DNA from 2 places in the Streptomyces sp. NPDC001617 genome. Region 1 is predicted to be linked to the other one. Evidence: riboswitches for the same ligand, from Rfam matches in the RefSeq annotation. Region 1 holds a riboswitch; the other holds the start of a gene.
What was found. Region 1 has a riboswitch for S-adenosylmethionine ahead of thrC (threonine synthase). Riboswitches for the same ligand answer to the same signal wherever they lie in the genome.

Region 1 (8,080 bases):
AGTCCTGCTGCTTCCACTGCGAGTAGCGGAAGATGATCGGGAACTCGGGCGACACCGTCTCGCGGACCGCGGCGACGATCTCCGCCGCGAACTTCGTACGGGCCACGGCGTCACCCCCGTACGCGTCCGTACGGCGGTTCGTGCCCGCCCACAGGAACTGGTCGACGAGATAGCCGTGGGCGCCGTGGATCTCCACGCCGTCGAAGCCGATCCGCTCCGCGGCCGCGGCGGCCTCGGCGAACGCGCCGATGACGTCGTCCACGTCCCGCTGGGTCATCGCCTGGCCGGTCGGCTCGGCACCCGCGGCGGCCAGGCCGGAGGGGCCGACGGCGGGCGCGTCCGCGAACGGCGGCTGCCCCTGCTTCCGCACCATGCCGATGTGCCACAGCTGCGGCACGATCGTGCCACCCGCCGCATGGACCCCCTCGGCGACCTTCGCCCACCCGGCCAGCTGCTCCTCACCGTTGAACCGCGGGACGCGATCGCTGTCCCCGGCCGAGTCGTGGCCCACGTATGTGCCCTCGGTGACGATCAGGCCGACTCCGGCGGCGGCCCGGCGGGCGTAGTACGACACCACGTCCTCGCCCGGCACGCCGGCCGGCGAGAAGTTGCGGGTCATCGGCGCCATGACGATGCGGTTGGGGACGGTCAGGCCGTTGATCGGGGTGGGGCGGGAGAGGATCTCGGCCGCGCGTGAAGTGGACTCGGGGACGGTGGCGGTCACGTGGGGATCTCCTAGGGGACCGAGCGGTATGTGCATGCGCATGGAATCTACCTTCGCGCCAACCTCCCGGCGAGCCTCGCTATTCCGCGATCCTCTGTGACTCCGCCCACGCAACCCCACCCGGTCAGCTCAGGGACTCCAGCGACACCTCGCCCGGCACGCCGGCCGGGGAGAACTTGCGGGTCATCGGCGCCATGACGATGCGGTTGGGGACGGTGAGCCCGTTGAGCCCGAAGGGGCGGGAGAGGATCTCGGCCACACGAGCGGGGGCGGGGTGTCGGTCATGCCAAGTGGCTTTCCCCGCACGGGACTTGCGAACACATGACCGAGGGCGGCACCCCCAGCAGGAGCTGGGGGTGCCGCCCTCGGTAAGGACGTCGATCAACCGCGAGGCCGATCGTCGATCAACCGGAACCGGTCGATCAGAAGTCCATGTCACCGCCCGGCATACCGCCACCGGCGGGCGCGGCGGCCTTCTCCGGCTTGTCGGCGATGACGGCCTCGGTGGTCAGGAACAGCGCGGCGATGGAGGCGGCGTTCTGCAGGGCAGAGCGGGTCACCTTCGCCGGGTCGATGATGCCGACCTTGATCAGGTCGACGTACTCGCCGGTCGCGGCGTTCAGGCCGTGGCCCGGGGTCAGGTTGCGGACCTTCTCCACCACGACGCCGCCCTCGAGGCCGGCGTTGACGGCGATCTGCTTCAGCGGGGCCTCAAGGGCCAGCTTCACGATCGCGGCACCGGTGGCCTCGTCACCTTCGAGCTCAAGCTTCTCGAAGACGCTGCCGGCCTGGATGAGCGCGACGCCACCACCGGCGACGATGCCCTCCTCGACGGCCGCCTTGGCGTTGCGGACGGCGTCCTCGATGCGGTGCTTGCGCTCCTTGAGCTCCACCTCGGTGGCGGCACCGGCCTTGATGACCGCGACACCGCCGGCGAGCTTCGCCAGGCGCTCCTGCAGCTTCTCGCGGTCGTAGTCCGAGTCGCTGTTCTCGATCTCGGCGCGGATCTGGTTGACCCGGCCCGCGACCTGCTCGGAGGAGCCCGCACCGTCGACGATGGTGGTCTCGTCCTTGGTGATGACGACCTTGCGGGCCTTGCCCAGGAGGTCCAGGGAGGTGTTCTCGAGCTTGAGACCGACCTCCTCGGAGATGACCTCGCCGCCGGTGAGGATGGCGATGTCGTTGAGCATGGCCTTGCGGCGGTCGCCGAAGCCCGGGGCCTTGACGGCGACGGACTTGAAGGTGCCGCGGATCTTGTTGACGACCAGGGTCGACAGGGCCTCGCCCTCGACGTCCTCGGCGATGATCAGCAGCGGCTTGCCCGACTGCATGACCTTCTCCAGGAGCGGGAGCAGGTCCTTGACGGAGCCGATCTTGGAGTTGGCGATCAGGATGTACGGGTCGTCGAGCGACGCCTCCATCCGCTCCATGTCGGTGGCGAAGTACGCCGAGATGTAGCCCTTGTCGAAGCGCATACCCTCGGTGAGCTCCAGCTCCAGACCGAAGGTCTGGGACTCCTCGACGGTGATGACGCCTTCCTTGCCGACCTTGTCCATGGCCTCGGCGATGAGCTCGCCGATCTGGGTGTCGGCGGCGGAGATGGAGGCCGTCGAAGCGATCTGCTCCTTGGTCTCGACATCCTTCGCCTGCTCGAGCAGGGCACCGGAGACGGCCTCGACGGCCTTCTCGATACCGCGCTTGAGGGCCATCGGGTTGGCGCCGGCGGCTACGTTGCGCAGGCCTTCCTTGACGAGGGCCTGGGCGAGAACGGTCGCGGTGGTCGTACCGTCACCGGCGACGTCGTCCGTCTTCTTGGCGACTTCCTTGACCAGCTCGGCGCCGATCTTCTCGTACGGGTCCTCGAGCTCGATCTCCTTGGCGATGGAGACACCATCGTTGGTGATCGTGGGGGCGCCCCACTTCTTCTCGAGGACGACGTTGCGGCCCTTGGGGCCGAGCGTCACCTTCACGGCGTCCGCGAGCTGGTTCATGCCGCGCTCGAGGCCGCGCCGCGCCTCCTCGTCGAACGCGATGATCTTGGCCATGTGAAGTGGTCCCTCCAGGACTGGGGGTGATTCTTCGGACCGCGCCCGCGCCCGCGACGGACGGCTCGCATGCCTTGTGGTTCCTTGCCCCACCCGGCCTGCGGGCCTCACCGACCCGGTCCTTCGTTGTCACTCTCACCTTCAGAGTGCTAACGCCAATGATTAGCACTCGGGGTAGGCGAGTGCAAGCGGCTCTCGGGGATCGGCCAGGTCTCCCACGGACCCCCGGGCATGCCGGAGGGCCCGTACCCATGACTCCCCATGGGGTACGAGCCCTCCGAAGAAGAACGAAGAACGACGCTGCTGTTACTCCGGCGCGTGCTTCAGCCGGTCGCCAGGCGAACCATGTCCGCCTGCGGCCCCTTCTGACCCTGCGAGATCTCGAAATCGACCCGCTGGCCCTCTTCCAGGGTGCGGTACCCGTCCATCTGGATGGCGCTGTAGTGGACGAAAACATCCGCACCACCGTCGACCGCGATGAAGCCGTACCCCTTCTCCGCGTTGAACCACTTGACGGTGCCCTGAGCCATGCCTAACTCCCCTATTACTGGCCCTTGCACAGACCCGCACTTCGCGGATCCGGGTCAGACCTCACCCCCCACGGTTTGGGGGCGTGCGCCGGAACGCGTCGACCGCGGCTGAATGTATCTGCCCAACTGCCGTCTGCAACAGGTCAATCGGACGAGAATTCTGGACGGAAGGGGTCCGGAATGTAGTAAGAATTCGCCCGAATTCAGGGCAAGTCGGACCGCATAAAAGGCGCATAAGCCACAAAAGACGTGCACACTTTGGCTACTTCTCATCGCATCCGGAGCCGGTACCCATATGCGTCCGGCATACGAAAAGCAGCTGCTTCCCCAACTGTACCGTGCTCAACCATACAGAATTGCCCCCTCCGGTTCTCTCACGGAGGGGGCAATTCGATGAACTCTTGGTGACCGGCGTTACCGACGGTAATAATCGGGGCGGCCGGTATGCGCGGTCAGCCTCCGGCGACGGCCGGGATGATCGACACGCCCGCACCGTCCGGGGTGGCCGTCTCCAGCCCCTGCTCGAACCGCACATCGTCGTCGTTGACGTACACGTTGACGAACCGACGCAGCTTGCCCTGGTCGTCGAGAACGCGCGCGGCGATCCCGGTGTGGTTCTTCTCCAGGTCGGCGATGACCTCGGCGAGGGTCCCGCCCTCGGCGGTCACCTCGGCCTGGCCGCCGGTGTAGGTGCGCAGGATGGTGGGGATGCGGACGGAGACGCTCATGATGCGAGGCCAGCCTCTCGGAAGGAGTCGAGGTTCGGACGGATGGTCGCGGTCAGGCCGGTGTCCGAGGCCACCGCGTCCAGGGTCTTGAGGCCGTCGCCGGTGTTCAGCACGACCGTGGTCAGGGTCGGGTCGAGGAGACCGTTCTCGATCAGCTTCTTCGTGACACCCACCGTCACGCCACCCGCCGTCTCGGCGAAGATGCCCTCGGTCCGGGCCAGCAGCTTGATCGCGTCGACGACCTGCTCGTCGTTGACGTCCTCCACCGCGCCGCCCGTACGGCGCGCGATGTCCAGGACGTAAGGGCCGTCCGCCGGGTTGCCGATCGCCAGCGACTTGGCGATGGTGTTCGGCTTCTGCGGGCGGACCACGTCGTGTCCGGCCTTGTACGCGACCGACACCGGCGAGCAGCCCTCCGCCTGCGCGCCGAAGATCTTGTACGGCTTGTCCTCGACGAGCCCGAGCTTGATCAGCTCCTGCAGCCCCTTGTCGATCTTCGTGAGCTGCGAACCGGAGGCGATCGGCACGACCAGCTGGTCGGGGAGCCGCCAGCCGAGCTGCTCGCAGATCTCGTACGCCAGGGTCTTGGAGCCCTCCGCGTAGTACGGCCGCAGGTTGACGTTGACGAAGCCCCAGCCCTCGCCGGCCGGGTCGCCGATCAGCTCGGAGCAGAAGCGGTTCACGTCGTCGTAGTTGCCCTCGATACCGACGAGCTCGCCGCCGTAGACCGCGGCCATGACGACCTTGCCCTGCTCCAGGTCGTGCGGGATGAACACGCAGGAGCGGAAGCCGGCGCGGGCGGCGGCGGCGCCCACGGCACCGGCGAGGTTGCCGGTGGAGGAGCAGGAGAGGGTGGTGAAGCCGAAGGCGCGGGCGGCCTCGATGGCCTGGGCGACGACGCGGTCCTTGAAGGAGTGCGTCGGGTTGCCGGAGTCGTCCTTCACGAAGAGCTTGCCGGCGTCGACACCCAGCTCGCGCGCGAGGTTGTCGGCCTTGACGAGCTTGGTCCATCCGGGGTTGATGTTGGGCTTGTCCGCCACGTCCGCCGGGACGGGCAGGAGCGGCGCGTAGCGCCAGATGTTCGCGGGTCCCGCTTCGATCCGCTTGCGGAGCTCCTCGGTGTCGTAGGCCGAGAAGTCGTACGCGATCTCGAGCGGGCCGAAACACTCCTCGCAGGCGAAGACCGGACCGAGCGGTACCCGGTGACCGCACTCGCGGCAGGAGAGCGCCGCGGCGGGACCGAGGTCGACCGTCGTCGTGGAGTCCGTGGTGCTTGCAACAGTCTGCGCAGCCATGTGAGGCGAGGCCCTTTCTCCTCATCTTCCTCACGACGCATCTCGCCGTGAGACGGATTTGGCACCTTCCCTAGCCGGGGAGCCTCGCGGAAATGATCAACACTGATCTACGAGAGCCGGCTGGAGGGTTGCCGGGGCTTCATCGGGCCGTATCCCTCTGCCCCTCTGGATGAGCGGTATTCGGTTGTCCCTCCGACGACCTCGGACATGCGATGGTCATCGTCGTTGTTCAAGACTGTAACCGAAGGCCAGGACAGTTGAGATAGTCGTCCGAACCGCGAGACAAAAGTGAGGAGCCGCCTACGTGCTGGAAGAAGTCGAGCGCTGGCTGAGCACCCGCTCCTGGTCTGTCACCGATCGCCCGCTCCACCAGATCCTGGCCGCGAAGCAACGCACCGGTCAGTCGGTCTCCGTCGTCCTGCCCGCACTCAACGAGGAGGAGACGGTCGGCGACATCGTCGCCGTCATCCGCCATGACCTGATGCAGCAGGTCCCGCTCGTCGACGAGATCGTCGTCGTCGACTCCGGGTCCACCGACCGCACGTCCGAGGTCGCCGCGGCGGCCGGCGCGCGGGTCGTCCACCGCGACGACATCCTGCCCCGCCTCCCGGCGGTCCCCGGCAAGGGCGAGGTCCTGTGGCGCTCCATGCTCGTCACGACCGGGGACATCGTCTGCTTCATCGACGCGGACCTGAAGGAGTTCTCCTCCGACTTCGTCTCCGGGATCGTCGGTCCGCTGCTCACCGACCCCGGGATCGATCTGGTCAAGGGCATGTACGACCGTCCCCTGGGCACTGAGTTGGACTCGCTCGCCTCCGGCAAGACGCGCGGCCAGGGCGGCCGGGTCACCGAGCTGATGGCCCGCCCGCTCCTCAACATGCACTGGCCGCAGCTGGCCGGTTTCGTGCAGCCGCTCGGCGGCGAGTACGCGGCCCGCCGCAGCCTGCTGGAACAGCTCCCCTTCCCGGTGGGGTACGGCGTCGAGCTGGGCATGCTCGTCGACGCGCTGCATCTCGTCGGCCTCGACGCGCTCGCCCAGGTCGATGTCGGTGTGCGCAAGCACCGGCACCAGGACGGGCAGGCGCTGGGCCGGATGTCGGCGGCGATCTACCGCACGGCGCAGCTGCGGCTGGCGCGCGGGCATCTCATCCGTCCCTCGCTCACCCAGTTCGAACGGGGCGATGACGGTTTCGAGCCGCGTACCTACTCCGTGGACACGGAGGAGCGGCCGCCGATGGCGGAGATCGCGGAGTACGCCTCGCGGAAGGTCGCCTGACGGTGCGCGTCACGTGCTGTATACGGTGCACCCGCAGAGCGCAACCAAACGTTTGAGCGTTTCCGGGCCGGGCTAAGTTGAGGCGTATGGCTTCCACGCACGGTGCTGCCCATCAGGTGCTGGTCGCGTCCAACCGCGGCCCGGTCTCGTACGCCCTCCAGCAGGACGGCTCGCTGACCGCCAAGCGCGGCGGCGGCGGGCTGGTCTCCGGTCTGTCCGCGATCGGGCCGGAGGCGGGCGCCCTGTGGGTGTGCTCGGCCCTGAGCGACGGCGACCGCGAGGCCGTGCGGCGCGGGGTCGGCGAGGAGGGCGTGCGGATGCTCGCCATCCCGGCCGACGTGCACGCGGACGCGTACAACGGCATCGCGAACTCGGTCCTCTGGTTCGTCCACCACATGCTGTACCAGACGCCGCTGGAGCCGGTCTTCGACGCGGAGTTCCGCCGGCAGTGGGAGTCGTACGAGACCTACAACCGGGCCTTTGCGGAGGCGCTGGCGGAGGAGGCGGGCGACGGCGCGGCGGTCCTGGTCCAGGACTACCACCTGTGCCTCGTCCCCGGGATGCTGCGGGAGCTGCGGCCTGACCTGCGGATCGGGCACTTCTCGCACACGCCGTGGGCGCCGCCCGACTACTTCCGGATGCTGCCGGACGACATCCAGGTGCGGCTGATGGAGGGCATGCTCGGGGCGGACCGGGTGGCGTTCCTGACCTGGCGGTGGGCTACCGCGTTCCAGAACTGTGTGCAGGGGCTCGACCCCTGTCGCTGGGAGGTCACGTGGCCGTCGGGCGCCCCCCGGACGATCGAGCACCTGCTCGACGGCAGGCGGCGCACCCGCGAGACGTTCATCGGCGTCCACGGCCTCGGCGCCGACGCCGAGTTCCTGCACGCCCGCTCGCACGAGGCGGACGTCGAGGAGCGGATGGCGGCCCTGCGCGAGGAGATCGGCGCGGGCCGCAAGGCGATCGTCCGGGTGGACCGCACCGAGCTGTCGAAGAACATCGTGCGGGGGCTGCTGGCGTACCGGCAGCTCCTCGACGACCACCCGGAGTGGCGCGAGCGGGTCGTGCACGTGGCCTTCGCCTACCCCTCCCGCCAGGACCTCGCCGTCTACCGGGACTACACGGCGGCGGTGCAGCGTCTGGCGGGCGAGATCAACTCCCAGTACGGGACGCCGGCTTGGACCCCGGTCGTACTGCACGTCAAGGACGACTTCGCGCGCTCGCTGGCGGCGTACCGGCTGGCCGACGTGGCGCTGGTCAACCCGATCCGGGACGGCATGAACCTGGTCGCGAAGGAGATGCCGGTCGTCTCCGACGAGGGGTGCGTGCTGGTGCTGTCGCGGGAGGCGGGGGCGTTCCAGGAGCTGGGCAAGGACGCGATCGTGGTGAACCCGTACGACGTGATCGGGACGGCGCGGGCCCTGCACGAGGCGTTGGGCATGCCGGTGGAGGAGCGGGCGGAGCGCACGAAGCGGCTCGCGG
Region 2 (8,080 bases), on a different contig from region 1:
GCAGGGCCAGATGATGTCGGAGGCGTTCAACTCCACCCTGCACATCTCCTTCGACGTGCGCGGTGGTCTGCTGATCCGGCAGATCCACCACTGGGCGGCGCTGATCTTCCTCGCCGGCATGTTCGTGCACATGATGCGCGTGTTCTTCACCGGCGCGTTCCGCAAGCCGCGTGAGATCAACTGGCTGTTCGGTTTCCTGCTGTTCGTCCTGGGCATGTTCACCGGCTTCACCGGCTACTCGCTCCCGGACGACCTGCTCTCCGGCACCGGTGTCCGCTTCATGGAGGGCGCGGTCCTGTCCGTGCCGATCGTCGGCACCTACCTGTCGATGTTCCTCTTCGGCGGCGAGTTCCCGGGCGGCGACTTCGTGGCCCGCTTCTACTCGATCCACATCCTGCTGCTGCCGGGCATCATGCTCGGCCTGGTGGTCGGCCACCTGATCCTGGTCTTCTACCACAAGCACACGCAGTTCGCGGGTCCCGGAAAGACGAACAACAACGTCGTCGGCATGCCCCTGCTGCCCGTGTACATGGCGAAGGCCGGCGGCTTCTTCTTCCTGGTCTTCGGTGTCATCGCGGCCATCGCGGCGATCGCCTCGATCAACCCGATCTGGGCCATGGGCCCGTACCGTCCGGACCAGGTGTCGACCGGCGCCCAGCCCGACTGGTACATGGGCTTCTCCGAGGGCCTGATCCGGTCGATGCCCGGCTGGGAGATCAACGTCTGGGGTCACACGCTCGTCCTGGGTGTGTTCATCCCGCTCGTGGTCTTCCCGCTGGTCCTGGTCGCGATCGCGGTCTACCCGTTCATCGAGTCCTGGGTCACCGGCGACAAGCGCGAGCACCACATCCTGGACCGTCCGCGCAACGCGCCGACGCGTACCGCCTTCGGTGCCGCGTGGATCTCCTGGTACTTCGTGATGATGATCGGTGGCGGCAACGACCTGTGGGCCACCCACTTCCACCTGTCGATCAACTCGATCACCTGGTTCGTCCGGATCGCGTTCTTCCTCGTGCCGGTGCTCGTGTTCGTCGCCACCAAGCGGATCTGCCTCGGCCTGCAGCGCCGGGACAGGGACAAGGTGCTGCACGGCCGCGAGTCGGGCATCATCAAGCGCCTGCCGCACGGTGAGTTCATCGAGGTCCACGAGCCGCTCAGCCAGGAGGCCCTGCACACCCTCACGGCGCACGAGCAGTACAAGCCGGCCGAGATCGGCCCGACGGTCGACGAGAACGGCGTCGAGCGCAAGGTCAAGGGCTCCCAGAAGCTGCGCGCCAAGCTCAGCGAGGCGTACTACGGCGAGGAGTCCCAGATCCCGAAGCCGACCGTCGAGGAGTACAAGGAGATCACGAGCGGCCACGGCCACCACTGATCGCTGCTGATCGCTGCGCTCGCCACGGCGCGGCAGAAGGGCCCCGTCCGGTGTTCGGACGGGGCCCTTCTCCATGCTCTGAGCTGGATAGGGTGGGGATGCGCACAACGGATGCGCACTCTCTTCTACGACACCCAGGAGCGGCCGTATGAGCGCTGTGACCCCCGCTGGAGGCGACACCGCGGCGGGCCGTTCCTGGCCCAAGCTGCTGAACGGCCTGCTGGACGGCCACGACCTCACCGCCGACGACACCGCCTGGGCGATGGACCTGATCATGCGCGGCGAGGCGACCGACGCGCAGATCGCCGGCTTCGCGGTGGCCCTGCGGGCCAAGGGCGAGACGGTCGAGGAGATCACCGGCCTCGTCCGGACGATGTACGAGCACGCGAACGTCATCGAGGTGCCGGGCCGCACCGTCGACATCGTCGGTACGGGCGGCGACGGCGCGAAGACGGTGAACATCTCCACGATGTCGGCGATCGTCATCGCCGGCACGGGCGCGAAGGTCGTCAAGCACGGTAACCGGGCCGCGTCCTCGGCGTCCGGCGCCTCGGACGTCCTGGAGAAGCTGGGCGTCAACCTGGCACTGACGCCGAAGCGGGTGGCCGAGGTCGCCGAAGAGGCCGGCATCACCTTCTGCTTCGCCATCAAGTTCCACCCGGCGCTGCGTCATGTGGCCGCCGCACGCGGCCAGTTGGGCATCCGGACGACCTTCAACGCCCTCGGCCCGCTGACCAACCCGGCGAAGGTCAAGGCCCAGGCGGTGGGCGTCGCCGACCCGCGGCTGGCGCCCCTCATCGCCGGCGTCCTCGCCGAGCGCGGCAACTCCTCCCTCGTCTTCCGCGGCGACGACGGCTTCGACGAGCTGACGACCACTTCCACGTCCCGGGTCTGGATCGTCCGCGACGGCAAGGTCACCGAGGAGAGCTTCGACCCGAGGGACGTGGGTATCGAGCTGGTCCCGGTCGAGGCCCTGCGGGGTGCCGACCCGTCGTACAACGCGGAGGTCGCCCGGCGGCTGCTGGACGGTGAGCGTGGCCCGGTCCGGGACGCCGTGCTCCTGAACGCGGCGGCGGCTCTGGTGGCCCTCGACCCGGGCCCCGGGACACTTGCCGAGCAGCTCCGTGCCGGCATGGCCAAGGCGGAGGAGTCGATCGACTCCGGCTCGGCCAAGCGGGCGCTGGAGCGCTGGGTGGCGGCCAGCAACGCGTGACCCCATGGGGTGCGGTCCCGTGATGCGGACACGAGTTGCGGGACCGCGATCACTTCACGTACGTTCCTGTATCAGGTCATGAGTGACAGTCATGAGGCCCCGGCCGACTGTCCGGCAACCCTCCGTCCGTGGCGGGGTGCCCCGGGTGAAGACCAGGCCGTAGGCAGTGAGGTCTACGGCAAGCGCGGGCCCCTCTCGAAACCAGGGGTCCTGGTCGTTCGAGGGAGTCTTCCGTGAGCAAGCGAATGCGATAGGGCGCCGAGCCCCGCCTCCGCACACCCATCTCACCTTTCTTCTCACGGGAGTTCCCCATGTCTGTCTTCACCGCTGCCGCCCCCCAGACCATTTGCGCCCCGCTGCCCGTTCTGGGCCGAGATGTCACCGTCCCGCTCGTCACGGGCGGCGAAGTCACCTACGCGGCCCTCGACTACGCGGCCAGCGCCCCCGCCCTGCAGCGCGTCTGGGACGACGTGGCCGCGTACGCGCCGTACTACGGAAGTGTCCACCGCGGTGCCGGCTACCTCTCCCAGCTCTCCACCGACCTGTTCGAGAACGCCCGCCGGACGGTCACCGAGTTCCTCGACTGCCGTGCAGACGACCAGCTGATCTTCACCCGGTCGACCACCGACTCGCTCAACCTCCTCGCCGCCGCGCTCCCCGCCGACTGCCAGGTCTTCGTCTTCGAGACCGAGCACCACGCCTCGCTGCTGCCCTGGAAGGACGCGCGGGTCACCTACCTCAACGCCCCGCGCACCCCGCGGCAGGCCGTCCAGACGCTGGAGCGCGCCCTCGCCGACCGTGACCCCCACGGGCCGGCCCTGGTCTGCGTCACCGGCGCCTCGAACGTCACCGGCGAGCTGTGGCCGGTCCGTGAGCTGGCCGCCGCCGCCCACGCGCACGGCGCCCGGATCGTCCTGGACGCAGCCCAGCTGGCCCCGCACCACCCCGTGTCCGTCCGTGACCTGGACGTCGACTGGGTCGCCTTCTCCGGCCACAAGCTGTACGCCCCCTTCGGCTCCGGCGTCCTGGCCGGACGGGCCGACTGGCTGCGGGCGGCCGACCCGTACCTCGCGGGCGGCGGCGCCAGCCGCAAGGTCACCCGGCGCGAGGACGGGGGAGTGGACGTGGAGTGGCACGAGAGCGCGGCGCGGCACGAGGCCGGCTCCCCGAACGTGATCGGCGCCTACTCCATCGCCTCGGCCTGCAAGGCGCTGACGGAGGCGGGCTTCGACACGCTCGTCGCCCGCGAGCAGCACCTGATCGAGAAGGTGCGGGCGGGCCTGGCCGAGGTCCCGGAGGTCCGGATCCTCTCCCTCTTCGGCGACGACGCCCCCCGCGTCGGCGTGATCTCCTTCGTCGTCGAGGGCTGGAACAGCTCCCACTTCGCCGCCGCCCTCTCCGCCGAGTACGGCATCGGCGTCCGCGACGGCCTCTTCTGCGCCCACCCGCTGGTCAGGACCCTGCTGGGCTCCGACCCGCAGACCCAGGGCGAGTGCGGTGCCCCCGAGGCGGCGCCCGGCGAGAAGTCCCTCAACGCCATCCGCGTGAGCTTCGGCGCCGGCACCCCCGACGAGCACGTGGAGCGGTTCGTGAACGCCGTCGGGGAACTGGTGACGGATGGCGCGAAGTGGCGGTACCGGACCGAGGACGGCCGCTGCGTCCCGGCGGTCTGACCCGCCGTACGCCTTCTGACGTATACGCTCCCCCTCGGCAGCCGGACGCTGGACAGGGGGAGCACGGGTGGAGGCGCTGCGCGCGAACGATCCGCGACGGATCGGGCCGTACGAGGTGCTGGGCAGGCTCGGCGCGGGTGGCATGGGCGAGGTGTACCTGGCCGAGGCGCGGGGCGGCCCGCGGCTGGCCGTGAAGGTGGTGCGGGCCGAGCACGCGGAGGACCGCACCTTCCGGGCCCGGTTCCGGCAGGAGGTGCGGGCCGCGCAGAGCATCGGCGGGGCGGGCACCTACACCGCCCGGGTCGTCGACGCCGACACCGAGGCCGAACGGCCGTGGATGGCGACGGAGTTCGTGGACGGGCCGAACCTGCGGGACGCCGTCCTCGACCACGGCGCGCTGCCCGAGCCGGCGGTACGGCTGCTCGCCGGCGCCCTCGGTGAGGCGCTCGCCGCGATCCACGCCAAGGGCATGGTCCACCGGGACCTGAAGCCCTCCAACATCCTGCTGGCGCCGGACGGCCCACGGGTCATCGACTTCGGGATCGTACGGGCCCTGGAGGCGACCGCGCTGACCAACACCGGGGCGGTCGTCGGCTCGGTCGGCTATGTCTCGCCCGAGCAGATCCGCAACGGCGCCGAGGTCGGCCCGCCCAGCGACGTCTTCTCCCTCGGCGCGGTCCTCGCCTACGCCGCCGCGGGCCGCGAACCCTTCGGCGAGGGCCAGGACTCGGTGATCCTGCTCCGCATCCTGACCCGCGACTTCGACCTGTCGGGAGTGCCGGAGAGCCTGCGCGGGCTGGTGGAGTCCTGTCTGCGTGACGACCCCGCAGACCGGCCGACGCCGGCCCGGCTGACCGGGACCGCCGGGCACACCGCCGACACCCTGCGCGAGGGCCTGCGCCCCGGCTGGTACACGAAGGCCGCGTCGCCCCTGGCCGAACCCGCCGAGGAGATTGAGCGCTGGCTTCCGGAACGGGACTCCGGCGAGCGGGAGAGCAGGGTCGAGTACGTCGCTCCGATGACCATGACCGGGGTGACCGCGGCCGACGCGACCGTGGCGGACGTGACCGACAGCACCGTCGCCGACGGCGAACGACCCTCCCGCCGCGGCCTGTTGAGGGTGCTGGTGGGAGGGGCCGTGGTCGCCGCGGGAGCCGGAACCGGTGGCTGGCTGTGGCTGCGGGACCAGGGCGGCGGGGGCAGGCCGGGGACGGCCGGCGATCCGTCCGCGACCTCCGTGTCCACGTCCCGGTCGCCGTCCGCCTCGCTGCCCGCCGGGGTGGACTGGACGTACGGCGTCGGCGGGCTCGGCGGTCGGGCGGGCGGCCGGCACGGGGCGTGCGTCGCGCTGTCACCCGCCGGCGACACGGTGTACATCGGGGGCGCGGACGGTTCGCTGCACGCCGTGTCCCCCACCGGGAAGAAGCTGTGGTCCGTCGACCTGGGCGGGCCGGTGATGCCGCCGCTGGCCACCGCCGACGGGGCCTACTGCCTGCTGGAGAACGGGGGCGAGGCGGCGTCGAAGCTGTGCGCGGTCGGGCCGGACGGGAAGGTCCGCTGGACCAGGAAGATCACCGGAACCGGCGGCAGCCAGTTCCCCGTGGCCGCAGGTGACCTGGTGCTGGTCGCGAGCGGTACGGCGGACGCGGGCGGCGTGCGGGCCTACACCTCGGCGGGTGACGTCCGCTGGTACGCGCGGACGACCTTCGGGCCCACCAGCGAGCCGACGGTGGCGGGCGGTGTGGCCTATGTCGGCACCTTCGGGAACGTGGTCGACGCCCTGGACGTCAAGGACGGGAACCGGCGCTGGTCGGCCCCGACCGGCGGCGACGCCGGGCGTCCCACGCTGGTCGGCCGCACGCTGCTCGTGGGAGCCAGCGGCGACCTCCCGCTGCACGGCATCAACCTCAGCGGCACGACCGTGTGGAACGCCGCCAGCGACGACGCGGGCGGTCGGCGGTATTTCACCTGCGTACGCTTCGGCGACCTCGCCGTCACCACCGACCAGGGCCGGCTCGCGGCCCTCGACCCCTCGGACGGATCGACGCGGTGGACCTTCGACGGTTCACCGGGCGGATCGGACCACAGCGATCCCACCGTCGCCGGGAACTCCGTCTACGTCCGTCTGGGCGGCGCCCTCTACGTGGTGGACCGGGGCGGCAAGCAGCGCGGCAAGCTGTCCCTCGGCGACCTCGGGCCCGAGGACGGCGTCCACAGCGCCGTCGTCCACGGCAAGCGCGTCTACGTGGCGACCGCCGAGGGCATCGCCGCCCTGGACCTGAGCGGCCGGGATTTGAGCGGCTAGCTGTCCAGCCCGATCGCGAACGCCGCCTCCAGGTCGTGCTGGGAGTACGTGCGGAACGCCACGTGTGTGTCCGTCGCCTCCACGCCCGGGATCTTGCTGATGCTGCCCGGGATGACCTCCGCCAGGTCCTCGTGCTGCTTCACGCGGACCATGGCGATCAGGTCGTACGTCCCCGTGACGGAGAAGACCTCGCTGACGGAGTCCAGCGCGGCGATGCGCTCCGCGATCTCGGGAATCCGGTCCACGCTGGTCTTGATGAGGACGATCGCGGTGATCACGGCTGGTTCTCTCCCTCGGGGGCCGTTGCTGGGGCGGGCTTCACTCTAGTCGTACGGCGGAAACGGGCCCACGCGCAGCCGAAGCCCAGGCCGAAGCCCACCAGGTGGGCCAGATAGGCCACCCCGGGCCCCTGGGCCGCCCGCCCGGCCGCCAGCCACTGCAGGGACGCCCAGAAGGGCAGCACCACCCACGCGGGGAACCGCAGCGGGAGGAAGAAGAGAAACGGGAGCAGGCTTGTCACCCTGGCCCCGGGGAACAGGTACAGAAAGGCGCCCAGGACCGCGGAGATCGCCCCGGAGGCGCCGACCAGCGACTGCTCGGAGGCGGAGTTGGCGGCCGCGTACCCCAGCAGGGCCAGGTAGCCGCAGCCGACGTAGAAGAGGGTGAACTGCACGCGGCCCATCCGTTCCTCGGTCATCACGCCGAAGACGTAGAGGAAGAGCATGTTGCCCAGCAGGTGCACCCAGCTGCCGTGCACGAAGAGGGCCGTGAGGGGGGTCAGGGCGGCTCCGGGGGTGCCCCCGAAGAGCTCGGCGGGGACCACGCCCCAGCGGTGGAAGTACGCGCGCTGGGCGGCGAGGAGCGCGTCCTTGGAGCCGTAGGCCGGATTCAGACCCCCCGCCGGGCCGATGACGAAGATCAGGCAGCACAGGGCGATCAGTGCGTAGGTCATGGGCGCCGAGGGGCGCCGGATCGCGTTGCTGACGGTCACGCTCCAGTTGCCGATCATGGACACAGAGCATGACGTAACAGGACGCAACCGAACAGACCGCCTCGCCGCCGCGGACGGACGGGCGGCGAGTTGCCGCCAGGCCGTAGGGTTACGGCCACACGCTCCAGGGAAGCTGGCGCGTCACGGACACTGGATGGAAAGAGCACAGTCACGATGACGGTTCCCCTGCCGACCGCCACGACGCGGTGGCGCTGCACCCTCTGCGGCAACCTCACGCGTTTCGACGTGACGCGCTCCTCGAAGGTCGTCGAGTACATCCACCTCGACCTGGCCGGAGAGCCGAAGGTCGAGGAGCGCGAGGTGGTCAGTGAGACCATCGAGTCGGTGCGCTGCCGCTGGTGCAACGCCGTGGATCAGGTGGAACTCGTGGACAGGCCGGGCGCCGACTCCTGACAGGGGCGGCCCGCACAGGTGATGGGGTGACGGATGGTGGAGACACAAGGCGGGGAGCCGGGCGACGGCGCCGCTGAGGTGCTCGACCGTCCGCTGCCCGACGGCGTGCGCA

Region 2: it holds a riboswitch for S-adenosylmethionine, as region 1 does, so the genes downstream of both, ACWC09_RS41730 (aminotransferase class V-fold PLP-dependent enzyme) here and thrC (threonine synthase) in region 1, are expected to answer to the same signal.

Annotation. Positions count from the first base shown of each region.
Region 1 covers NZ_JBSFHA010000031.1:52,718-60,797, reverse strand. The annotation lists gene ACWC09_RS23760 (NADH:flavin oxidoreductase) at 1-760, opposite strand, end outside; gene ACWC09_RS23755 (hypothetical protein) at 849-983, opposite strand; gene groL (chaperonin GroEL) at 1,147-2,769, opposite strand; gene ACWC09_RS23745 (cold-shock protein) at 3,093-3,299, opposite strand; gene ACWC09_RS23740 (MoaD/ThiS family protein) at 3,752-4,027, opposite strand; gene thrC (threonine synthase) at 4,024-5,322, opposite strand; SAM riboswitch class I at 5,341-5,498, opposite strand; gene ACWC09_RS23730 (glucosyl-3-phosphoglycerate synthase) at 5,627-6,598, shown strand; gene ACWC09_RS23725 (alpha,alpha-trehalose-phosphate synthase (UDP-forming)) at 6,685-8,080, shown strand, end outside.
Region 2 covers NZ_JBSFHA010000085.1:8,046-16,125, forward strand. The annotation lists gene qcrB (cytochrome bc1 complex cytochrome b subunit) at 1-1,372, shown strand, start outside; gene trpD (anthranilate phosphoribosyltransferase) at 1,521-2,585, shown strand; SAM riboswitch class IV at 2,660-2,776, shown strand; gene ACWC09_RS41730 (aminotransferase class V-fold PLP-dependent enzyme) at 2,897-4,258, shown strand; gene ACWC09_RS41735 (protein kinase domain-containing protein) at 4,326-6,563, shown strand; gene ACWC09_RS41740 (Lrp/AsnC family transcriptional regulator) at 6,560-6,841, opposite strand; gene ACWC09_RS41745 (rhomboid family intramembrane serine protease) at 6,838-7,572, opposite strand; gene ACWC09_RS41750 (hypothetical protein) at 7,729-7,968, shown strand; gene ACWC09_RS41755 (NYN domain-containing protein) at 8,002-8,080, shown strand, end outside.